Linked DNA regions of Prochlorococcus marinus CUG1417. Each later gene encodes a partner of the first gene's protein in a complex. Links are inferred from orthologs where the notes say so. Each region holds a gene or a part of one and is shown on either strand. Other genes may lie near its edges. The genes, in order: mfd and uvrA.

Region 1 (17,106 bases):
TATTTAATTCGTCAATTTCAAAAAATCTAGAAATATTATTTAACAAATTTGTAATAGATAAACTTAATGAATTCAAGTACAAAGTGAACCAATACAAATCTAATATGATAAATATAAAAAAAGTAAGAAAAGCAGAAAAATTACTAGGTAATATTTATAGTGGTTTTATATTATCAGTGCAAACATACGGTTTCTTCGTTGAGATATCAGAACTAAATGTAGAGGGTTTAGTACACGTCAGCACTCTTAATAATGATTGGTATGAATACAGATCAAGGCAAAATCTATTGATTGGAAGAAAATCTAAAAAATCATATAAAGTTGGAGATGCAATAGAAGTTAAAATCATAAAAGTAGATATTCTTAAATATCAAATTGATTTAGAATTAACATAAATAAATGTCACTATATTTATTTTTGAAATATTAACCAAAAAATTTAAGATAACTTTTTTTGAATTATGTTTAAAAAAAAATATTTATTATTAACTCTTCTTTTAATAATAATTTTTCAAATTTTATTATACACAAATAATAATCAGAAGACTTCATTTAGATACTTTAAATGGACTCTCCAAGAAGTAAGTATAGGTAAATTAATCAGTATTTCTTTTTTTTCTGGTTTATTTGTAAGCACTTTATTGAATACAACTATTACTAGTACTAGTTTCAGAAAAAAAACCTTCGAAAATGTTGAAGATGATTTTGTATCTCGCAATAACGATGAAAATATGGAACCAAACCTTGAGATGCCGCCACAAAGAGATATTAGAGAAACTCAACCAACAATTTCTGTTAATTACAGAGTTGTCAAAAATATGAATGATACTAATTTTAAAAAAGATATAAATTATTCAAATCCAGATAATGAAGATGACTGGGATAATACTGATAATGATTGGTAGAAAAATAAATTAATTAAAAAAAATTTTTTAACTTATTATTTTTAACTTATAATAAGAAAAATGGATTTTTTTATGGAAGAAAATTTAGATAAAAATAATGAAGTAAATAATGAAATATCTGACAACACTACTAAATCAAAATCTGAGGAAATAAAAGAACTTAAATCAGAAAAAGTTATCAATATGGAATTAAATAATGGCGATTCTGAAAGTAATACTGCTTCTAAAGTTGTTACAAAAAATGAAATTGATATTCCCACCAAATCTATCCCTAAACCCAAAAAAGAACTGCCAATAGAGAAAAAGCCTTTCCAAGAATTTATTAACGTACATTTAATTCCTGCACTAAAGGAAGAGATTAATCAAAGAGGATTAGAAATAAAAAATATTAATCTCACAAACACCAATAGACCTATTGCTGGAGACAAATGTTGGGTAATAAATTGTGAAATTAAAGATACATGTAACTTTTGGTTATCCTTTGAGAAAGATGAAATTAGTTCATTAAAAAGTATTTCTTTATCAAAACCTAATCAAAAACCCAGCATTATTGAATCTTTTCTTATCGACGAAAAAAGAATTACCCTGAAGTTAATTATTTCAAGAGTACTTCAGAGATTGAATGGACAAAAGTTAATTGGAGTTAATTAAAGAAACAATAACACCAAGTTAACTTTTCCCTCGAAAATACAAATAATAGTAAATAATAGTATTAATAAATTAAATAAAAAATGACTCAATCAACTATTGAATCAAAAAATAAGAAAGATGTTAATAATGGGAAGATACCAGCGAAAGAAACAATTTTGTCTCCAAGATTCTACACAACAGACTTTGAGGCGATGGAAAATATGGATTTATCAATAAACGAGGAGGAATTGGAAGCTATATGTGAAGAATTTAGGAAAGATTACAATAGGCATCATTTTGTAAGAAATAGTGAATTTGAAGGTGCTGCAGAAAAATTAGATCCTGAAACAAGAGAGCTTTTTGTTGATTTTCTTGAGGGAAGTTGTACTTCTGAATTTTCAGGTTTTTTACTTTACAAGGAACTTAGCAAAAGGATTAAAGATAAAAATCCCCTTCTTGCTGAATGCTTTGCACATATGGCCAGAGACGAAGCTAGACATGCAGGTTTTTTGAATAAGTCAATGAGTGACTTTGGCCTACAGTTAGATTTAGGCTTTTTAACAGCCAATAAAGATTACACTTATTTCCCACCAAGAAGTATTTTTTACGCCACTTATCTATCTGAAAAAATAGGTTATTGGAGATACATAGCAATTTATAGGCATCTTGAAAAGAACCCAGATAGCAAGATTTTTCCACTATTTAATTACTTTGAGAATTGGTGTCAAGATGAAAATAGACATGGTGATTTCTTTGATGCATTAATGAAAGCACAACCACGTACCGTTAAATCATTAAGCCAAAAAATTACCATTGGGGGCTCTACCTTTACACATCCACTATTTGATTATTTTCATAGATTTAGATACTTTTTGAACAATCTTCCATTAACATCTAAGTTGTGGTCTAGATTTTTCTTACTTGCTGTATTTGCAACTATGTATGCGAGGGATTTGGGAATCAAGAAAGATTTCTACGCTTCTCTAGGATTAAATGCTAAAGATTACGACCAGTATGTTATCAACAAAACAAATGAAACTGCAGCTAGAGTTTTCCCTGTGGTAATGGACGTTTATGATAAATCTTTTTATGGAAGATTAGACAAAATAGTAGAGAATAATAAGGTTCTTTCCGATATTGCAAACAGTGATGGAAATAAAGTATCTAAAACTTTTAAGAAATTACCTAAATATTTATCAAACGGTTACCAGTTATTAAGACTATACTTATTAAAACCTCTTGATAGCAAAGATTTCCAACCTTCGATTAGATAATCTTTAATATAAAGAAGATTTATAAAGTCATATGCTTTCGTCACAAATCAAATTTAATGAAATCACTTTTGGTTGTTGCAATAAAGATTTATTAGAAGAAATTATTTTCTATGGGATGGGACTTGGGGCTGATTTTGTAGAAATATTTATAGAGAATACAGACAACTCAAGCGTTCTAGCTGAAGATGATTTCATTACAAGTGTAAGTCCATCATTTGGAAGGGGTGCTGGTATTAGAATCTTCAAAGATAAAAAGGATGGATTTGTAAGTACAAATGATTTAACAAAGAATGGCTTGATGAGGTCGGTATCACAAGCTATTGAGATGTTAGACATAACAGATAATAAAAATAGAGAAGTATTTAATGGTCTAGATAAACATAGGGACTATAGTTTATCCAAGAAAAAATGGATTAATGAAGTCCCATCGATTCATGAGATAAGTGAAAAACTATTAGTCAGCACAAAGGCTCTTAAAAAAAATAATAAAATAATAACTAGAAAAGGAAGCTACTCAAGAAATCTCCAAGAGGTAATCATAGCCTCTAGCGATGGAACCTATGTCTCAGATATTAGGTTATATCAAACAGTTGGACTCAACGTGATTGCTAGTGATGCCCAATATAGATCTAGTGGAAGTAGAAGATTTGGGTCGTCAGGAATGCCTAATGAATTCAGATTATGGGATCACGAAAAAGCAGCTAATGATGTATTCGAAAGCTCAATGAACATGCTATACGCAGATTATGTTGATGCTGGACAAATGCCTGTTGTATTAGCTAATAAATTTGGTGGTGTTATATTCCACGAAGCCTGCGGTCATTTACTTGAAACTACTCAAATAGAGAGAGGAACAACACCTTTTGAGAATAAATTGAATGAAAAAATTGCACATGAATCCGTAACAGCAATAGATGAAGGAATTTCAGAGGGATCCTTTGGTTCATTATCAGTAGATGATGAAGGTATGGAACCCGAAAAATCAGTTCTTATAAAAGATGGAATTTTAAAAAAATTCATATCTGACAGGGCAGGTGAATTGAGAACTGGCCATAAAAGAACAGGAAGTGGAAGAAGACAAAATTATTCTTTTGCTGCAGCTTCACGAATGAGAAATACTTATATAGCTAAAGGTGAGCACTCTAAAGAGGATTTAATCAATAGTATTAGTGATGGTCTTTACTGCAAATCAATGGGTGGTGGCAGTGTAGGTGCTACAGGACAATTTAATTTTGCAGTAGAAGAAGGATATCTTATTAAAAATGGAAAATTAACTAATCCAGTAAAGGGAGCAACTTTGATTGGTGAGGCTAAAGAAGTTATGCCAAAAATATCAATGTGCGGAAATGACCTCGAATTAGCTCCTGGATTCTGTGGATCCATCAGTGGAAGTGTCAACGTAACTGTAGGCCAACCTCATATTAAGGTTGATTCAATAACTGTTGGCGGAAGATAGGTTATGAATTCAAAAGAAATAACAACTCAAATCTCTGAAGCTGCAGATTCTCTAAATCTTAAAAAATGGGATTATGGTGCAAGCTTTTCTAATGATTATTCTGTGCAAGTAGATAAAGGTGAGGCTAAACAACTTAAGGCATCACAAAAGCAAATTTTAACTATAAGAGTTTGGAACGAATCTAATTTAGTTGGTATCACATCAACTAGTGATATAAGTGAATCTGGTATTAAAAAAGCTCTAAATCAGGCAAATATTGCATCTGATTTTGGCAACAAGAATGAGAGAACAGAATTCTCACCACTAGCCAAGGATCCTATTGAAGTTAAAGACTCAAAAAAAAGAAATCCTGTTGGTATAAAAAAATTACTTACTATTTTAAGAGAAGCAGAAGTAAAACTATTAGAAAGCCATGAATCCATAAAATCTGTTCCGTATAATGGTCTATCTGAGAGTTTTTATGAGAGAGTTTATGCAAATAGTGATGGTGCCTTTCGTAGTTATACCAAGAGTCAAGCTGCACTTTATTTATATGCAAGAGCAGAAGAAAAAAATAAGAAACCTCGTAGCTCAGGTTCTGTAAAACTTGGATATGGAGTTGAAGATATAGATATAGAGTCGTGTATTAAAGACGCTTCTAATAAAACAATTTCTCATTTAAATTATTCATCTATTAAAACTCATAAATATTTAATATGTTTTTCTCCTGAGTCTTTTTTAACGATCATTAATGCCTTTAGTTCAATGTTTAATGCTAGAAGCATTTTAGATGGAGTTAGCTTATCTAATAAAAATTCTATTGGAGAGAAACTATCTACAGAAGCACTTAATATTTATGATGATGGTCTTCACGAAAAGAATATTTCTTCATCACCATTTGATGGAGAGGGAACTCCTACGAAAAGACTATGTTTAATTAACAAAGGGAGACTTGAAAATTTTATGCATTCCGAATCAACTGCAAGAATATTTAAAACAATGCCCACAGGCCACGCTGGACTAGGATCAAAAGTCTCAGTATCCCCTGATTGGATAGTAGTTGAGAAATCAGAGGAGAACTCAAATCTAAAAACATCATTAGATCACTCTACTTATGAGGGAGAATTTGTTTATATTGAAGAATTAAATGCAATTCATGCTGGTGTAAGAGCAAGTCAAGGTTCATTCTCTCTGCCATTTGATGGATGGCTCTATAAAAACGGTAAAAAAATCTCAATAGAATCTGCAACTGTAGCGGGGGATATCAAATATCTTTTGAAGAATATAGTAAATATTGAATCAAACCAAGAAGTTACAACAAGTGGAATTTCTCCACATATATGGGTAGATGAATTATCAATAACAGGTGACGCGTGAGAATTATATTCTGGGGAACACCTGAATATTCAATTGCGAGCCTTGATATTTTTATTAAATCTAAGCACGAGGTAATTGGAGTAGTTAGCCAACCCGATAAGAAAAGATCTAGGGGAAATAAATTAATATCCTCACCTGTTAAAAGCTTTGCCGAACAAGAATCTATAAAAATTTATACACCAAAAAAAATCAGGGGAAATATAGATTTTATAAATGAACTTAAATCACTATCTTGTGATCTATTTATCGTTATAGCTTACGGGAAAATATTACCCAAAGAGATATTGGAAATCCCAAAATTTGGATGTTGGAACGCGCATGCTTCATTACTTCCAAGATGGCGTGGTGCAGCCCCAATCCAATGGTCACTAATAAAAGGCGATGAATTTACTGGTGTAGGAATTATGAAAATGAATGAGGGACTAGATACTGGTGACTTATTATTGGAAGAAAAAATTAAAATTGGTGATGAAGATAATTTAAATACACTATCGGAAAAACTTAGTATTTTATCTGCAAAATTATTATTATATGCCACATCACTAATCGGAGAAAATATTTATAAAAATACTAATTCTCAATTAACAAAGCAAAATTCCCTTGGGAGAGAAATTACATACGCAAGAATGATTGAAAAATCAGACTTTAAAGTTGATTGGGATAATGAGGCAATTGAAATTTCTCAAAAAATAAAAGGATTATACCCTCGAGCAAATACAACTTTTAGAGGTAAGAACCTAAAAATACTTAAAATCAAAGTTTTGAGCAATGATGAAATTAAAAATAAAAAATACCTTTTCATGGGCAATTATTCAAGACCAGGTATTATTCTTGCTGTAATAGAAAATGAAGGGATAATAATATCAACTAAAAATGATCCGGTTATTTTGTTAGAAGCAAAACTTGAAGGCAAAAACATTTCTAGCAAAAAGCAATTGATACAACAGTTAAAGCCATCAGTAGGTGAATATCTCTCAGATTAAGTTTTAGATTCTTTTTTAGAGAATCCCCAAATGAAGGCAAAAAGAATCAAAAAATAAAAATAATAGTCTGGAAGAATGGATTCTTTAATTAACGTATTTAGTAAAAGTTTAATCCCCACTATTAAAATTGCTACGTAACCGGCTGTTTCTAATCTAGAAAATATATCCAGAAGTTTTAGAAAAATCCCCGATGTAAATCTTAAGGCTAATACTCCAATCACTGCTCCAAATATAATTAATATGTATTGATCACTGATAGCTACTGCAGTAGTGATACTATCTATTGAAAAAGCAAAATCAGTAATTGAAAGAAGCGCTACAACCCTTAAGAACCTAGAATTATTTTTATTATTATCTCTCCCATTTTCTGTGTTTTCTATATCTGAACTTAAAAAAACATTTGAGAAGAATAAGTATATTAAATAAAAACCAGCAAAAACTCTAATAAGAACAAACTTTAGAAGAACATTAGATAATATGATCAGAATAATCCTAAATAATAAAGATATTGTTATGCCAATATTTAAGGCTCTTGACCTTAATTCTGAACTGTCGAGAGATTTAGTAAGAGAAGCTAGTGCGACAGCATTATCCGCCGATAATAATAATTCTAGAGCAATTAATATTGGTAAAAGTGTAAAGATTTCGTACCAACTATCTACCTGATCTAGTGTGGGTATAAAAGAATTTATTGCAGCTGAATCCATCAAATATTATTCACAATCAGTATAAAATCTAATATAATATATCGGATATTTGTAATCAAGATTGATAACTATAAATGAGTTTAAATACTTTAGTTAATTACATTTCGAACTCACAAATTACTTCTGAATTAATAAAAAGAATTTCAAAAAATAATGAATTAAATATTGTTGGGTCAAGTAGATATGCAAAATCAATAATCTTAGATAGCATCGCAAAAAAAGAGGAAAAAAATATATTATTAATTTGTCCTAATGTAGAAATTGCCTACAAATGGATTGGTTATTTTGAAAGTATAAATGATAAAGCAGTTTTATATTATCCTCCAACAGAACATCTACCATACTCCTCAATTAATAAATCCAAAGAGATTGAATTTAGTCAGCTTACTGTTTTATCCAAATTAATAAAAAAAGAGAAAAATGAACTTAATATTGTTGTATCAACAGAAAGATCACTACAACCTCATCTAATAAATAAAAACTTATTAATTGAAAACAAGTTAGATTTGCAAAAAGGGGTTCAAATCGAGATTCAAGAATTAGCTAATAAACTTACTTTGCTTGGTTATACGAAGGATAATGTAACTTCAACAGAGGGATTCTGGAGTAGGAGAGGGGAAATAATAGATATTTATCCTGTCAATAATGAGTTTCCTATAAGATTAGAATTTTTTGATAATGTAATTGAGAAGATAAGAGAATATGACCCCCATACACAGAAAACATTAGAAAGTATCAATAATATTGAAATAATACAGGCTGGATTTGATTTGCTAATAAAAGATAAGTTAAATAATTTTTCTAAGAACGGTATCTTTAATTCAGATGATATAAATAAAAATAATCTTGATCGTTATTTAGGAATAATTGAAAAACAACCCTCAAATATAATAGATTTTATTGATAAAGAAACAATTCTTGTAATTGATGAATTAGAAGATTGTACGAAATTTGCAAATAATTGGTATCTAGATTCAGAAAGTAATTTTGATAATTGTGAGTATGAATTAAATGAGAACCTTAAAAATAATGATATTAATTTAGACGTTAAACCTAATTTACATTTAAAGTTTGACAAAATATTAAATTCACTAAGAAATTTTAATTTGATAAAATTTTATGAATTTGAATCTAAAGTAAATATTAATAATAAATTTTTATTAAATGATAAAAGAATAAATTCATACTCTAAAAATATAGGTAAATTATCCAATGATATAAATAAAAATATAAAAAATAATGAAAAAGTATGGATATTATCAGCACAGCCATTGAGAACTAGGACTTTACTTTTTGAGCACGAATGTAATACAAACTTCTTAAACAATCCTAATAATATTGATGAAGCATTTAAGTCAATTAATAATTCAACTCCTTTAATTTTAAAAAATAAGAACAATTACGAAATCGAAGGTTTTTATCTTCCGATATGGAAAGTTGTCCTGATAACAGATAAAGAATTATTTTCACAACAATCTCTTTTTAATAATGTATTCATAAGAAGAAAAAAAAGAAGTTTAAATTCAAATATAAATGTAAATAAAATTAGTCCCGGTGATTTTATAGTTCATAAAAATCATGGAATAGGAAAATTTTTAAAAATAGAAAAAATAAATATAACTGGAGATTCAAGAGATTATTTAGTCATTCAGTATCAGGATGGGAAGATAAGTGTTGCCGCTGATCAACTTGGTAGTGTAAACAGATATAGATCAAGTGGAAAAATAAAGCCAAAAATAAATAAATTAGGAGGGACCGAATGGGAAAGAATAAAAGATAAAAATAAGAAACAAATCAAAAAAGTTGCAGTCGATATTTTGAAACTTTATGCAAAGAGAGAAAAATTAAAGGGATACATTTACCCAAAAGATGGTCCTTGGCAAGATGAATTAGAGGAATCATTCCCTTATCAACCAACACCTGATCAAATTACTGCTGTAGAAGAAATAAAATCTGATATGGAAAGCGAAAAGCCAATGGATAGGCTAGTTTGTGGAGATGTAGGATTTGGCAAAACAGAAGTAGCTGTACGGGCTATTTTTAAGGCTATTACATCAGGTAAACAGGTAATATTACTAGCACCAACAACAATCCTAGCTCAGCAACATTGGAGAACAATAAACAATAGATTTTCACCTTACCCAATAAAAGTATCATTACTCAATAGATTCAAAACCGTTAATGAAAGAAAGGAAATCTATGCAGGCTTGAAAAATAACAAAATTGATTTAGTTGTAGCTACGCACCAAATTTTAGGAAAAGAATTAGAAATTAAAAACTTAGGACTACTTGTTATTGATGAAGAACAAAGATTTGGAGTAAGGCAAAAGGAGAAAATTAAAAAAATCAAAACCAACATAGACGTTTTAACTCTCTCGGCGACTCCAATTCCAAGGACTCTTTATATGAGCTTATCTGGGCTAAGACAAATGAGCTTACTTAATACTCCTCCTCCATCAAGAAGATCAATAAAAACATATTTATCTGAAATAGATATGGATGTTATAAGAACTGCCATTAATCAAGAACTTGATAGGGGAGGTCAAATTTTTTATGTTCTTCCAAGAATTTCTGATATTGATCAAGCTGTAAATAAATTAAAAAATATGTTTCCAAGCTTAAAATTTATTGTTGCTCATGGGCAAATGAACGAAACAGAGCTTGAAAATGCAATGATTGCCTTTAATAATGGAGAAGTAGATCTAATGATATGCACAACAATAATTGAAAGTGGATTAGACATTCCTAAAGTAAATACAATTATTATTGAAGATTCTCACAAATTTGGCCTTTCACAACTTTATCAACTTAGAGGAAGAGTTGGTAGAAGCGGTGTACAAGCGCATGCTTGGTTATTTTTTCCAAATATAAATAAAATTAATGACGCTGCAAAACAAAGATTGAAAGCTATAAAAGACTTTTCAGAACTTGGAAGTGGCTACCAACTTGCAATGAAAGATATGGAAATAAGGGGTGTTGGTAGTTTACTAGGAGAAGATCAAAGTGGAAAGGTAAATGCTATTGGATATGATTTATATATAGAAATGCTCCATGAGGCTATTTCAGAAATCAGTGGGCAAGAAATACCAGAAGTTAGTGACACACAAATTGATCTACCAATAAATGCATTTATACCTGCAACTTGGATATTAAACAGAGATGAGAAGCTTGAAGCTTACAAATCTGCTACAGAATGTTCTAATGATAATGAATTAACTGAATTAGCTACAGACTGGATTAATAGATATGGAACTTTGCCTAAGCCTGTCGAGTCATTAATAATGTTAATGAGACTAAAATTACTCGCTAAGAGATGTGGTTTTAACAAAATTAAACTAAAAAAACCAAATATCGTTATAGAAACAAAATTAAAAAAAGCTACCTTTAAAATACTTAAACGTACATTACCAAATAGTGTTCAAAATAAATTTAATTTTGATGAAGGGGAACAATGGTCCTTGATAACTATAAGAGGTTTAGGAGTTACTGAAATTCAAAATCAAATTGATCAATTATTATATTGGTTTGGCTTATTTATTGAAGAAATAAAAAATTTTAAGCAAGATCTATTATTTAAGTAAGAATAAATTATTAAAAAATTATTTAAAAACCGCGAAAAAGTTTAATTTCGGCTAGGTTTATAAAAATTTAATTTTCTACATGGGTGAATATATAGACGTCGGAGTTCAAAGTTCAATTTTACCTCTAACAATTGTATTGTCATCACTAGTTTTGGGAATTTATGCACTTTTAGGAGTCGAGACAGAAAACGATGATGATGATTCAGATTCTGGAAGTGGCGGTCTCATGCAACCAATTTGAGATTATTTATAATTTATAATTCTAGTTTTTCTACTAGCAATCCTGACTATCCTATTGAAAATTCCTATAAATAAAATCAAGGTTACAAGATAAGAAATAAAAATAAAAAGTACCAAAAATACATCAGATAAGTTTGAAAAGAGATCAATAATTAATAAAAATATTCTATTTAAAGCTGTTGGGACATTTTGTAGAAGCGAACTCTTATTAGGTATTAAATAATTTATATAAATTAAAAAAAGACCGGAAATAAACATTAAAACAGATTCGATAAATAGTCTCTTTTTAGGCTTTCTTCTTAAACTTAATTTTTTTTTAAAAATATATTTACCAGACTTCTTATTCAAATTAGGGATGTTTAAATCTGCCATACATCAAAACTCAAAGAATAAATTAATAATTTACTTTGAAAAGAAAATTATCCTATACTATCGTTTTTACAGTTATGATGCTATAAGGGGATTATTTTGGATTAACTAGTTCATTTTTTTCGTTATTTTCAAGTGGATTATAAAAATAAATAAGAGTCGAGGAAAGAAGAGCTAAAGAGCAAATTGAGATGAAAGGAGGTATAAAAAAATTTAGAAATTTAACTTTATTTTTAAATGAAAAATTTACCTTTTTAGGATCATTATTAAAAACAGAAGATTTTTTTATCTTAACTTCAGATGATTCATTTAACTGATCAAAACAATTAACAATATCAGACAATAATGAATTGCCAATCTTTATAATTAATGGTTTAACATCTGGCTTAGAGCTTTTGAGAACAATATTATGAAGGTGGAGATTCTCAGCTTTTATATCTATCAATTTGGACTCATATAATGGGATTTTATTAGTTATTAGAAGATTTGAATATATATAAAATGCATCCATAATTTGAACTAAATGGTCAATTTTGCCTTCAATAAGTGGTTTACCAATAATCTTTAAATTCCATTCTGAAATTATTGATATTTGAACATTATTTTCATTGTTTGAATAATCAGGTAATCCTATTATTTCAAGACTAACTGAAGATTGATGAAACGATAATTTATTCTGCAGCATATTAAAAATTAACTAGAAAATTCTTTAACTTTTTATTACCGTCATTAGAAATACAAAACGCTAACATTAACAAAGATTTTATGATTATTCCATCATTTTCAGTTTGATTTAAAAGCTTTTTAACTCTCATACTATTTATATTAAATCTTTCTTTAATTAACTCTATAAATCTTTTTTGAAAATCGTTCCAGACAACTGGATTCTTCTTAGAATCTTCTCTAGAGTTAAGTATCTCTCTAATATAAGGATATAAATATTTAGACATTTCAACAGTTATAAGTATTAAGGCATCAAATTCATCTGATTTAATATTGTTATTAATATAAGATTTTCTCAAGGGATTATTATTCCTTAGTTTCCAAATAGTAATTTTATTTGGCAAAAACTCATTTAAGTTGAGTCTATTTGATAAAGCATAAAAAGAGTCAATACCATTTAAATCTATGGTCTCGAGTATTAGTATTAATAAATCAAGCTTTTCTATAGATCGCCTTGATACCTTATTTACTTTAGTTAAAACAGTAATTGTTCTCTTTTAAAATATTATTAAATTATAACAGAATTATCATTAGATTTTTTGAAATAAAAATGAATATAACTTATCTAGTTCTTCAATAGTTAGCATTCCATAACTCCATAATAATATTGGTAATGGAGTGTTATTTTTTATAGATAATTTTATGCCAAGTTCAATAGTAGATTCATCTAAACCTAATACATTGAATAAATAAGTTATCATTTCTTTAGATAAATTATTATTCATGAATTCTATTTAATACTTGAGTAAATGAGAGATTTAGTCATTTGATTTAGAACTAATTTTCTAGTAAAAAGAAATTTATTTAAAAGTAAAAATGAAAATTTCCTAATTGGAAATAAAAAAACGTTTCTATTAGCAAAAATTGAAATCAATGAGTCAGTTATAAAAATAGTGAAGATAATATCTAAAATCCTGCTAGAAAAATATTTAAATTTAAATAATATCAATTGCATTTTAGTAGTAGCATTATTTTTATTAAAAAGATCATAGATAGTATTAACATCTCTCCAACAAGTATTTAGACCCTGACCACCAACAGGATGAAATGTATGAAATGCATCTCCTACAAAAACTAATTTTTTAAAATTTAAAAATGGTAGATTTAAAGATAATGAAACAGGAAAAATATTAAATTCACCAATTATTTGGTCCAACTTAAATCCATTTGGCAAGATTGTTGATAAATTGTCCATTAAAAAATTCTTGTCAGAATTTAACCTTTCAATTGCCTTAAATGTACTGGAAGTCCAAATTACTTGATATAAGTTTTTTTCTAAAGGTAATAATGCAAGAGGGCCTTCTTTTCTAAAAATTTCATAAGCTCGCTTTTCACAATGACCTCTAAGAGAAACTTTAAAAGTTAAACAAGACTGACTATAAGATTTTTTTATATCTACAAAATCTATGGATTTTTTATCAAGTGAGTTTGCCCCTGTTGAAAAGAATTGATAATCAAATAATATTTTTTTACGTAACAATCTCTGTGGTGTCATAAAAAAAATATTTTCATAGTTATCAATCTCTTGAAAAAATACGTTCATAAGATCCGAATGTCTAACTACCCAGCCAATATTTTCAGCAGAACTTATATCATCATCTAAGTCAGAAGTACATAAGTTGGTAAAAGAAGAAGTTACGCTATCTGAAATTGAAAGGGTATCGAAGCCAAATAAAAATGGTTCTAATTTTTCCCAAAGTCTGAATTTAGATAAGATTTTTCTTGTTGAGTGAGTTATTGCATAAGTTTTATCTTTATCAATTAATCTATCTTTTGTTAATAAATCAGTTAAAAAAATATTGCAATCAAATTTTGAAAGTACAATTGAAAGTAATAAACCTGTGGGACCTGATCCAACAATTTTAAAATTGAGTTTGTTTTTCATCAAATTATATTTCATCAACTATCTATTCAAATAAATATAGCAAATTTCCTCAAATGCTGGTCTTAATAAATAGGGGTACTCACCAACCCATAAGTTAGTTTCAGGAAGCCATGCATCGGTCAAATAAAAATCTCTGTCAAAATTACGGTTATTAGATGTTATTAAACATCTAATACTCGAACCCACCCTAATTTGACTATGCTTATTTTCCATAGGAAAACTTAATTTTTCCAAATAACCATCTTCATCTTCTAATTCAAGTACTAACCAAGTTCTTTTGTTTTCGATAACTTCTAATCGACCTTGCCTATTAGATTGTTCTCTTGAACTTTCAATCTTTTCTGTTTTATAGATATCTGATACGTAGCCATCAAATATAGAAAAAAATTTATATTTTCTTAACTGCAAATTTTTTCTACTTGATTCAAGAATTGGGCCCCAGATGATATACAAAAAGAAACCTACACATAAGAATAACCAGAAATTATTAGTTTGATCTCCAGTCGAACTAATAATTAATGAGATAAATCCACCAATTGAAGAAATTATTACTCTTTGAAGAATTTTTCTCGGATTCCCCAACGCGTACTTAAATTGACTTCCTGTACCAACTGCAGGAATTAGTTTTGAAATTTGACTTGAATTAATTGGAATTATCATTTTAAAAAATCAATTTTTCAAGTCCGTAAACTAAAATTTCATAATTACCAATTTTTTTAATAGCCTGTAAAACTCCTGGCATATATGCCTTTCTATCAATAGTGTCATGCTTAATTGTGTAGGTTTCACCAGGAGATCCCATAATTACTAACTGATGAGCGAGTAATCCTGGTAATCGTACAGAATGTATATTAATTCCTGAATCTCTGAGCCCACCCCGTACACCTTTCAATGACTCAGACTCGTTTACTAAATTCTGATTAAATTTCTTTGGATATTCTTCAATCATTTCTGCAGTTTTTATACAAGTCCCACTAGGAGAATCAGCTTTTTGATTATGGTGCATTTCTATTAATTCAATATTGTCATAAAACCTTGCAGCTACAGATGCCGCCTGCTGAAGAAGAACCATACCTACTGAAAAATTAGGAATTATTGCACAACCAACCGATGCTTTCTCAGCAAAAACAGACAAATCTTGTATTTGCGAAGGGCTGAGACCTGTAGTTCCTACTACTGGTGATACACCATATGCAATAGCTGATCTGGTATTTTCATATACAGAATCAGGATGAGTAAAATCAACCAGCACAGGTTTGATTTTTTCATTTCTATAATTTTGACTGACAGAACACAAAGTTCCTTCAAAATCATTTGAAACAAAAACATCACAATTTTTCACCTTCAATAATTCAGAAATATTTGAGCCATTGTTCTTTTCGTTTATGTCGATTGCTGCAACAAGTTCACAATCATTAGAATTTAAAACAGTATTAACAACTTCGCTACCCATTCTGCCTAAAGCTCCGGATACTAGTACTGGTATGGGTTTTTTAGAATTTTCAATCATTTTTTTAAAAAATTTTTTTTTAAAGGTTGTTACACGCTATTTATATTGCACACAATAACGTCTTTTCATTCGTAGGCTGGTAGAAATACTTAAAGAAAATCAATGTTTACGCAGGTCCGCTCAGCAAACCGCAGAGTATCTCCTGTTGAGGATAACAAACACAAAGTTGTAATAAAAGCAGTTTATGTTGTCCTTGAGCCACAATACCAAAATTCCTTAACGGAAGCTGCAAAGTCAATAAATAAAATGAATGGTCCAATAGGTATAGACCTTAGCGGCTATCTTATTGAAGAACTTAGGAATGATAGTAATTTTGAAGATTTTAAAGAAGATATAGCTAATGCGGATATATTCGTTGCTTCTCTAATTTTCATTGAAGACCTTGCTCAAAAAGTGGTTGATGCAGTATCTCCATTTAAAGACAAACTTAAAGCATCAATTATTTTCCCCTCCATGCCAGAGGTAATGAGATTAAATAAGCTAGGTTCATTTAGTATGGCCCAACTTGGTCAATCTAAAAGTATTATTGGAGATTTAATAAAAAAGAAAAAAGAATCTGATGGAGCAAGTTTCCAAGATTCAATGTTGAAGTTATTAAATACACTACCTTCAATACTTAAATATTTACCAGTAGAAAAAGCTCAAGATGCTAGAACATTTATTCTTAGTTTTCAGTATTGGTTAGGTGGTACCACTGAGAATTTAAAAAACTTCTTGTTAATGATTTCTGAAAAGTACGCTGTTTCAGAGATCATAAAAGATCAAATAGAAGAATTCAAAATTCAAGACCCTGAAACATTCCCAGATTTAGGAATTTGGCATCCTCTTGCTCCTTGCATGTTTGAAAGCCTTAAAGAATATCAAAATTGGGAAAATAATAGGAAAGATATAAATCCTAAAAATGACAAAACTCCAACAATAGGCTTAGTTCTTCAAAGGAGTCATATCGTTACGGGAGATGATGCTCATTACGTTGCTGTTATTCAAGAATTGGAATACAGAGGTGCGAGAGTACTACCTATCTTCTGTGGAGGTTTAGATTTTTCTAAACCAGTTAATGAATTTTACTATGATTCCATAAATAAGGATCAACCTATAGTAGATGGAGTTGTATCTCTAACAGGATTTGCACTAGTTGGTGGGCCAGCAAGACAAGATCATCCTAAAGCTATTGAAGCCCTAAAAAGGTTAAATAGACCATATATGGTTGCACTTCCATTAGTCTTCCAAACAACACAAGAATGGGAAGATAGTGATCTAGGTTTACACCCTGTTCAGGTAGCACTTCAGATTGCAATTCCAGAGCTTGACGGTGCTATTGAACCTATTATTCTCTCAGGTCGTGATGATGCTACAGGTAAAGCGCATACGCTCCAAGATCGAGTTGATGTCATAGCTGAAAGAGCAATAAAATGGTCAACTTTAAGGGTTAAACAAAGAAAGGATAAAAAATTAGCCATCACAGTATTTAGTTTTCCACCAGACAAA
Region 2 (8,847 bases), on another replicon or contig:
CTAGATTACTTTGATTAAGAAGATTTAAACAAGTGGAAAAGATTTTTTATTTGTTGAACAATTTGTTATTAATTCGGAAAATAAAAATTTATTCAACAATTAAATTAAATTTATACCTTTTTTTCAACAAATATTGTTTGTTTTTAATTGATTTCCACAGACACTAATTTTTTTGGACTTTAATATCCTAAGATTTTGGTTATATTTTTTAACGAAGGATCAATATTTTTTCTAAAAATAGCATCATTATTTTTAATGGCGCAATCAGGGTCTTTTAATCCATTTCCGGTAAGAACACAAACAATAGTCGATTCTTTTTGTATTCTATTTTTATTTTTAATAAGTCCTGCAACTGATGCTGCACTAGCAGGCTCACAAAAAACTCCTTCTTTGGCAAGAATTTTGTAAGCATTGATTATTTCTTCATCTGTAACTGACTGAAAGTCTCCTTTACTTTCTTTTTTAACTTTTTTTGCTTTTTCTCTATTAACAGGATTTCCAATTCTTATTGCTGTAGCAATTGTTTCAGGGTCTTTAACTATTATATTTTTCACTAACGGAGCAGAGCCTTCGGATTGAAAACCCATCATTATTGGTAATTTTAAATTTCTTTTAATTTTTGAATATTCATTAAAACCCATCCAATAAGCAGTTATGTTTCCTGCATTACCCATTGGAATACAAAGCCAATCAGGTGCAATACCTAAGTCATCAATAATCTCAAAAGCTGCCGTTTTTTGGCCTTCTATGCGATATGGATTAACAGAATTAACAAGTTCTATTGGATATTTAGAAGATAGATCTCGTACAATTTCAAGAGCTTTATCAAAGTTTCCATCAATAGAGATTATCTCAGCTCCATACATTAAAGCTTGTGCAAGTTTTCCTTGCGCAACAAATCCTTCTGGGATTAAAACATAAGGTTTCAATCCTCCTCTAGAAGCATATGCAGCAGCAGCAGCAGAAGTATTTCCGGTGCTGGCACAAATTACAGCTTCACAGCCTTCTTCTTTTGCTTTGCTAATTGCCATAGTCATTCCACGATCTTTAAAAGAGCCTGTGGGATTAAGACCGTCGTATTTTAGAAAAATCTTTGTTCCATTTCCAACTAATTTACTTATTGAGTCACTAAAAATTAATGGAGTATTCCCTTCGTTAAGGGAAATAATAGGAGTATCCTTTGTAACTGGAAGATATTGTTTGTAAGCATCAATTAATCCTGGCCATCTTTTTTTTCTATAATTAATGTGTAGTTTGTTTTTGATTTTATTCAATAACATCATAATTTTTAATTTGTTTTAATTTTTTCTAGGGGGGAATTTGTAAAAAAGTCTAATAGCTCTGAGATTGATTCTACTTTATTCATAACTTTGCTTAAAGCACTTACGTCTAAAATAACAGTTTTGGTTGGATATCCTTTAAAAAACTTTATTAGATCTATTTTCCCATTTCCTATATAAATACCTTGGATTATACTAGCCCTAAGTGCCAACAAACCTGTTCTTTCATCATCTGCTCTGGGGGGATGAATAATAGATGAAAGTCTTGTTAAAAAAACATTGCCTATTTGTGAATATACTAATTTGCTTGCAACGGTAATAGGTATTTCAAAATCTTTGTTTAATACTGATCTAATTTCTTTATCGGAAGATCCAGTTGCATTTAAAATTCTTTTTAGTTTTTTAGTTGAATCTCCTTTTTCAGCGAACTTTTTTAATGAATTTACTTCAATTGTTCTAGAAAATATGCCATAAACGATTTTAATTTTTTCAGCAGAGTTAGCTTTTGAAACATTAAAAAGTAATTGAGAACTTATTAAAATAAAAAGTGTTTTTATAATTAAAAATTTACCAAATTTCATTTTAGATATTTGAACCAGCTGCAATTTTTACAAGTCTAACTACACCTTTTTCAGTAACTTTTTTTGCAATTTTTATACCCATTTCTTTTGTATATGGCTCATTTATAAGTCGAGGTATTCTTTTAAGAAAAATATCAATTGAATAGCCAGGAACTTTTTGTAGAATTTCTGAAAAGTTTCTTAATGGTTTTATATAAGTTAGAAGATCATTTAAATTGTTGGTTTCATTAGTGGTATTTAATTTGATAGAACTAGGAAGGTAGTTATTTAAATTTTTTATTAATTTTAGATTAAATAAATCTATTTGATTAGTTAATCCTTCAATTATTTCATCTCTAAGAAATCCGCCTTTTGGAGAAAAGAGAAGATTTATGACTTCGTCTAAAAGTTTTTCCAAATCGAGATTCGTTTGTTTTGCAGCATTAGAAAGTAGATCTTCTAAGCGGTCCCATTTAAATTTTTTGTTATCAAAAAGCATTTCTTTCAGGCTTTCTCTTAATTGTGGATCAGGATCTTCCATCAACCTTCTAGCAAAATATGGATAAGCTGCACCTAATATTTTAAAGTTTGGGTCTACGCTTAAAGCAATTCCTTCTAATGTAAGTAGAGACCTAATTATAAGAGCGTAATACGGAGGTAATCTGAAAGGGAATTTATACATCACACCTGACATGTCGTCTGTAACGCTTTTAAAATCCATTTTTGAAACACCTTGTTCAACCGCGTCAATAAAAACATCTTGAAATGCTGGAACTATGGGTTCTAGGTTAACTTCTTCTGATAAAAACCCTAATTTTACGAAATCTTGAGAAAGTTTATCGAAGTTTTTATTTACCAAATGTACAACTGCTTGTATTAGGCCAGACCTTGAATCCCTAGAAACCTCACTCATCATTCCAAAATCTAGATAACATAGTCTTCCATCTTTAAGAGCTAATAAATTTCCTGGATGAGGGTCGGCATGAAAAAAACCATGTTCTAAAAGTTGTTCTAAACTGCACTGCACTCCTATATCAATCATTTTGTCAGGATCAATCCCTAATTTCTTTACATCTTCTAGATTGGTTAATTTTGTACCATCAATCCATTCCATAGTTAAAACTCTTCTTGAAGTTATTTCTTTATAAATTTTTGGTACGGCAATCATTTGGTTATGTTTGTGCATATTTCTGAATTTTTCTGCATTATCAGCTTCATTTAAATAATCCATCTCTTCAAAAACTCTTTTACCTAATTCATCAATTAATGCCACGAGATCGCTCCTTATTAGTCCAATATTGTTTTTTAGCCAATAAGCAATATTTCTTACAATATAAAGATCTAAAGTTATTTGTTCTCTTAAACCTGGACGTTGGACTTTAACTGCCACAACTTCCTCATTCTTGAGTTTAGCTTTGTGCACTTGTCCTAAAGAAGCTGCAGAAATTGGCTCTTTATCAATTTCTAAAAAAATTTCATCTACCTTGGATCCTAAGTCTTCTTCTATTAATTCCATAGCTTTATCTCCGTTAAACCCTGGAAGTTGATCTTGTAATTCAGATAATTCTTCAAGAAGAATCCCTGGAATGATATCTGGTCTTGTTGATAAAGCTTGACCTGCTTTAACAAATGCTGGTCCAAGTTCTACTAGTAAATTTGTTAATTCTTTTGCTCTAAATCTTGCGTTTTCTTTATTTTTTAATCTACCAGTTAGTTTATCCCACCCAACAGATAATAAATAAGTAAAAATAGGTATGAGCGTTTGCCAAAGTCTTTTTAAAAGTCTTTTTGGGTTCTTTTTATAAATTTTTGATATTCTTTCTGGATCATAATCCAACAGTCCAGATACTTCAATAAAGTCAGTAAAGTCTTCTTTCATAACTTTATATATTTAAAACCTTTATTTTTTTAGAAAAGAAGTTAATTTTTTTATATGGAAGATTTATCATGCTAATACAATTAAAGATAGAAAACATAGCCTTAATAGAGATTATAGAAATTAATTTCGAAAAAGGTTTGAATATCATTACTGGAGATTCTGGTTCAGGAAAATCACTAATCTTAGATTCCTTAAATGTATTATTTGGTGGAACTAATATACCTTTAAAACACTTAATACGTCCAGGAAAAGATCATTGTGTTATTGAGGCAAGATTCTCTTCCTCTTGTCAAATCAATAACTGGCTTATTAGTAATGGTTTAAAAACTAGCTCTTCAATCTTAAATATCAAAAGAATATCCTATAGAAAAAACAATAAAGTTTTATCTAAATATAGCCTTAATAATTTATTAATTAATAAAAAATTATTAGAAGAACTTGGACAATTACTAATAGATTTCGCAGGTCAATCAGATACTTCTATATTTGATTCTCAAGAAAAGAGAAGATTAATTATTGATGATTTATGTTCGCAAGAATTAAGGGATATAAGTGCAAAGATTAAAAATATATGGGAGGAAAGTCAGGTTTTAAAAGGATTAATGAATGAAAAAATAGAATCCTCTAAGAAGCAAGAAGAAAATAACTTAATAACTAAACAAATATTGCAAACTTTAGAGGAAGCTAATTTAGAATCAAGTAAGGAAATTTTAGAATTAGAGTTATTAGAAAATAAACTTATAAATAATCTTGAAATAAATAATTCAATTCAATCATCTTTATATAACTTAAATAATTGCAGCCATGATGAACCATCAGTAGCCTCTTTGATAAATCAATCAATAAAAAATTTTAATAAAACAGCAGACTTTGATTTAAAAATTCAAAAGTTTAGAGAAAATTTATTAGATATCCAAACTTATGTAGAAGAGTTAATTTTCGCATTAAACTCATATATTCAAGACATAGATAAAGATGACTCTAACCTTTCAGAAATACAAAAAAGATTATTTTTTTTAAAAAATTTGGAAAGAACTTTTTCACTTGACTTAACTCAATTAATTAAAAAGCGAAATCAATTAAGGACATATTTTCTAAAAAACGATAAAGATAATGAAATTTGTAATATAGAAAATCAAATTAAAAACTTACAAAGTAATTTAAATTCTTTATTTATCACTCAATCTACTGAAAGAAAAAAAATTGCTAAACAATTACAAGATTCAGTTATCTCTATTTTACGGGATTTAGGATTAGAAAATGCAAATTTTTCAATTCAATTTTCAGAATGTAAGCCTTCTGGCGATGGAATTGACAATATAAATTTTTTGTTTTCTGCTAATCCTGATCAGAAGCTTGCTCCATTGTCAAATGTTATTTCAGGTGGAGAAATGTCAAGATTCTTATTAGCTATTAAATCAAGTATTTCTAAAAAACCAAATACTTTCTTTTTAGATGAAATTGATAACGGTTTAAGTGGTAAATCTTTACTTTCTTTGGTTGAGCTAATAAAAGAAATTTCTAGAGATCAACAGGTTTTATGTATTACACATCAGCCTTTTTTAGCTGCTAGAGGATTAGCTCATTTTAAAGTTAATAAAAACGTTATCGATGGAATAACATATACTTCAATTTTAAAACTAACTACAAAAAAACAAAGAAAAAATGAATTAATAGAACTTATTGGTGGAGGATCTTCTGAAGTAAATGAATATGCCTCTAGACTTCTTGATCAAGCTGCTGCATAAAATAGAAAAAATCTACTATAATAATATTTTTTAAATCATAAATAGATTTAAACATGGTTTTAAAAACTAATAGTAATTTTGAGGAAGATAATTCAATTATTATTAGAGGAGCTCGTCAGCATAATTTAAAAAATATTAACCTTTCTCTACCTAGGAATAAATTTATCGTATTTACAGGAGTCAGTGGAAGCGGTAAAAGTTCTTTAGCCTTTGATACAATTTTTGCTGAAGGACAAAGAAGATATGTTGAAAGTCTTTCAGCATACGCAAGGCAATTTTTAGGTCAAGTAGATAAACCTGATGTAGACAATATTGAGGGCTTATCACCCGCTATTTCAATTGATCAAAAATCAACAAGTCATAATCCTCGATCAACAGTTGGAACAGTAACAGAGATACAAGATTACTTAAGATTGTTATTTGGTCGTGCTGGCGAACCGCATTGTCATCATTGTGGGATTCCAATTGCGCCACAAACAATTGATGAAATGGTTGATCAAATTATTTTATTACCAGAAGGAACAAGATACCAATTGTTGGCTCCTGTAGTAAGAGGGAAAAAAGGAACTCATACAAAATTAATTAGTGGACTTGCTGCTGAGGGCTTCGCTAGGGTAAGAATCAACGGTGAGGTAAGAGAACTTGCTGATAGTATTGAACTAGATAAAAATCAAATTCATAATATTGAGGTAGTAGTTGATAGACTAATTGCAAGAGAAGGAATACAAGAAAGATTAAATGATTCTCTACAAACTTGCCTAAAAAGAGGCGATGGGTTAGCAATAGTCGAAGTTGTTCCAAAAAAAGGAGAAAATCTTCCTTCTAACTTAGAGAGAGAAAAACTTTACTCAGAAAATTATGCATGTCCTATACATGGTTCTATTGTTGAGGAACTTTCTCCTAGACTTTTTTCTTTTAACAGCCCTTATGGAGCATGTCCAGACTGTCATGGTATTGGCTATTTAAAAAAATTTACTGCTGAAAGAGTTATACCAGATCAAACATTACCTGTTTATGCTGCCATAGCCCCTTGGAGTGAAAAAGATAATACTTATTACTTCTCATTACTATATTCTGTAGGACAAGCTTATGGTTTTGAATTAAAAACTCCTTGGAAAGATTTGAGTGATTTGCAAAAAAAAGTTCTTCTTTTGGGATCAGATAAACCAATATTAATCCAAGCTGATAGTCGTTTTAAAACTTCTAGTGGTTTTGAAAGACCTTTTGAAGGGATTTTACCAATATTAGAAAGGCAATTGAATGAAGCCAATGGAGAATCAGTAAAACAAAAATTAGAAAAGTACTTAGAATTAGTTCCCTGCAAGACGTGTTCTGGCAAAAGATTAAGACCTGAGGCTTTGGCAGTTAAACTTGGCCCATATAATATTACTGACTTAACTTCTATAAGCGTTTCTGAAACTTTAACTCACATAGAGCGCATCATGGGATTAGGTAAGACTAAGAAGGAAAACATATCTTTATCAGAAAAACAAAAGCAGATAGGTGAATTGGTTTTAAAAGAGATTCGTTTACGTTTAAAGTTTTTAATTAATGTTGGTTTAGATTATTTAACTCTAGATAGACCAGCCATGACTTTGTCCGGGGGAGAGGCTCAGCGTATTAGATTAGCTACACAAATAGGTGCTGGCCTTACTGGTGTTTTATATGTGTTAGATGAACCAAGTATTGGTTTACACCAGAGAGACAATGACAGATTATTAGAAACATTAAAAAGCTTAAGAGACCTTGGCAATACTTTAGTTGTTGTTGAACATGACGAAGATACTATGAAATCTGCTGATTATTTAGTAGATATTGGTCCAGGTGCAGGTATTTATGGTGGGGAAATTATTGCTAAGGGATCATATGAAGATGTTTTGAAATCAGAAAGATCATTAACTGGGGCTTATCTTAGTGGTAAGAAGTCTATTCCTACTCCAAAAGAACGTAGATCCTCTGTTAAAAAAAGTTTAATTTTAAATGGTTGCTCAAAAAATAATTTAAAAAATATATCTGTAGAATTTCCATTAGGAAGACTGGTTTCTGTAACTGGTGTTAGTGGTAGTGGAAAAAGTACCTTAATAAATGAGTTACTTCATCCTGCCTTGTGTCATTCTCTGGGATTAAAAGTTCCTTTTCCCCATGGCGTACAAGAGTTAAAGGGTATAAAGGCAATTGATAAAGTTATCGTTATTGATCAATCTCCAATAGGGAGAACACCAAGATCAAACCCTGCTACTTATACAGGTGCCTTTGATCCTATAAGGCAGATATTTACCGCCACAGTTGAAGCTAAAGCAAGGGGTTATCAGGCAGGTCAGTTTAGTTTTAATGTGAAAGGAGGAAGATGCGAAGCGTGTAAAGGCCAGGGAGTTAATGTTATCGAAATGAATTTTTTGCCTGATGTGTATGTTCAATGTGAAGTATGTAAAGGAGCTCGCTTTAACCGGGAAACTCTTCAAGTTAAATATAAAGGTTTTAATATATCAGATGTTTTAGAAATGACTGTTGAACAAGCTGCACAAACTTTTTCTGCAATACCTCAAGCTTCTGACAGGTTATCTACATTAGTAGATGTCGGATTAGGATATGTCAAATTAGGCCAACCAGCCCCTACATTATCTGGGGGAGAGGCTCAAAGAGTTAAGTTGGCTACAGAATTATCTAAAAGGGCAACTGGAAAAACTCTGTATTTGATTGATGAACCAACTACAGGGTTGAGTTTTTATGATGTTCATAAATTAATGGATGTAATACAACGTTTGGTAGATAAAGGGAATTCTGTAATTGTTATTGAACACAACTTAGATGTAATTAGATGTTCTGACTGGATTATTGATTTAGGACCTGATGGAGGAGATAAAGGTGGAGAAATTATTGCAGAAGGTATTCCTGAGGAAGTTGCTAAACATCCCACAAGCCATACAGCTAAGTATCTTAAAAAGGTTCTTAAATAAAAAACTTGTTGTATTTCTTTTTATTATTAATTATCTAAGTAAAAAGAAAGCTCTCTTATAAGGGGTATTACTTGAGTCTATAGCTGCTTTTTCAAAAAATTTTGTATTAAAAAGATTTAAAATCATAATGCTTTCTTAATATTTCCTTTTGAAATTCAGCTTATTTGTATTAAAGGGCTGTTGATCGGAGGATTTCTTAATGAGGTTTAAATTTTTACATTTACATTTACATGGTCTTATACGCTCTAAAAATCTTGAATTAGGCAGGGATGCAGATACAGGAGGACAAACACAATATGTTTTAGAGCTAGTTAAAAGTTTGGCTAATACTTCAGAAGTTGATCAAGTAGATTTAGTTACTCGTTTAATTAACGACCCTAAAGTAGATTATGAATATTCTCAAGAAGAAGAATTTGTAGAACC

Evidence for each region.
Region 2: the proteins of mfd (region 1) and uvrA are in contact, whole or in part, in a crystal structure (PDB 4DFC), measured with the Escherichia coli proteins. The link is inferred for Prochlorococcus marinus CUG1417 from one-to-one orthologs.

The regions. Positions count from the first base shown.
Region 1 is NZ_JAAORN010000001.1:876,698-893,803, forward strand. Bases 7,034-11,091 are described here. They hold mfd (transcription-repair coupling factor), read left to right. Parts: upstream 7,034-7,384; coding sequence 7,385-10,891; downstream 10,892-11,091. Other genes in these bases: HA140_RS05070 (TerC family protein), read right to left, coding at 7,034-7,310; HA140_RS05080 (hypothetical protein), read left to right, coding at 10,971-11,091. Also shown: HA140_RS05035 (RNB domain-containing ribonuclease), read left to right, coding at 1-395; HA140_RS05040 (hypothetical protein), read left to right, coding at 461-904; HA140_RS05045 (DUF2996 domain-containing protein), read left to right, coding at 977-1,555; acsF (magnesium-protoporphyrin IX monomethyl ester (oxidative) cyclase), read left to right, coding at 1,636-2,808; HA140_RS05055 (TldD/PmbA family protein), read left to right, coding at 2,840-4,264; HA140_RS05060 (TldD/PmbA family protein), read left to right, coding at 4,268-5,620; fmt (methionyl-tRNA formyltransferase), read left to right, coding at 5,617-6,603; more of HA140_RS05070, read right to left, coding at 6,600-7,033; more of HA140_RS05080, read left to right, coding at 11,092-11,132; HA140_RS05085 (nucleoside-diphosphate kinase), read right to left, coding at 11,135-11,503; HA140_RS05090 (DUF4335 domain-containing protein), read right to left, coding at 11,595-12,185; HA140_RS05095 (DUF3038 domain-containing protein), read right to left, coding at 12,187-12,711; HA140_RS05100 (DUF2949 domain-containing protein), read right to left, coding at 12,754-12,948; HA140_RS05105 (FAD-dependent monooxygenase), read right to left, coding at 12,954-14,108; HA140_RS05110 (hypothetical protein), read right to left, coding at 14,127-14,768; dapB (4-hydroxy-tetrahydrodipicolinate reductase), read right to left, coding at 14,770-15,618; HA140_RS05120 (magnesium chelatase subunit H), read left to right, coding at 15,721-17,106. UniProt on the Escherichia coli protein: Couples transcription and DNA repair by recognizing RNA polymerase (RNAP) stalled at DNA lesions. Mediates ATP-dependent release of RNAP and its truncated transcript from the DNA, and recruitment of nucleotide excision repair machinery to the damaged site.
Region 2 is NZ_JAAORN010000002.1:602,395-611,241, reverse strand. What follows is about bases 5,133-8,624. They hold uvrA (excinuclease ABC subunit UvrA), read left to right. Parts: upstream 5,133-5,520; coding sequence 5,521-8,424; downstream 8,425-8,624. Other genes in these bases: HA140_RS09330 (glycosyltransferase), read left to right, coding at 8,624-8,624; HA140_RS09340 (AAA family ATPase), read left to right, coding at 5,133-5,467. Outside these bases: thrC (threonine synthase), read right to left, coding at 180-1,283; HA140_RS09350 (alpha/beta hydrolase), read right to left, coding at 1,289-1,861; HA140_RS09345 (ABC1 kinase family protein), read right to left, coding at 1,863-3,719; more of HA140_RS09340, read left to right, coding at 3,788-5,132; more of HA140_RS09330, read left to right, coding at 8,625-8,847. UniProt on the Escherichia coli protein: The UvrABC repair system catalyzes the recognition and processing of DNA lesions. UvrA is an ATPase and a DNA-binding protein. A damage recognition complex composed of 2 UvrA and 2 UvrB subunits scans DNA for abnormalities.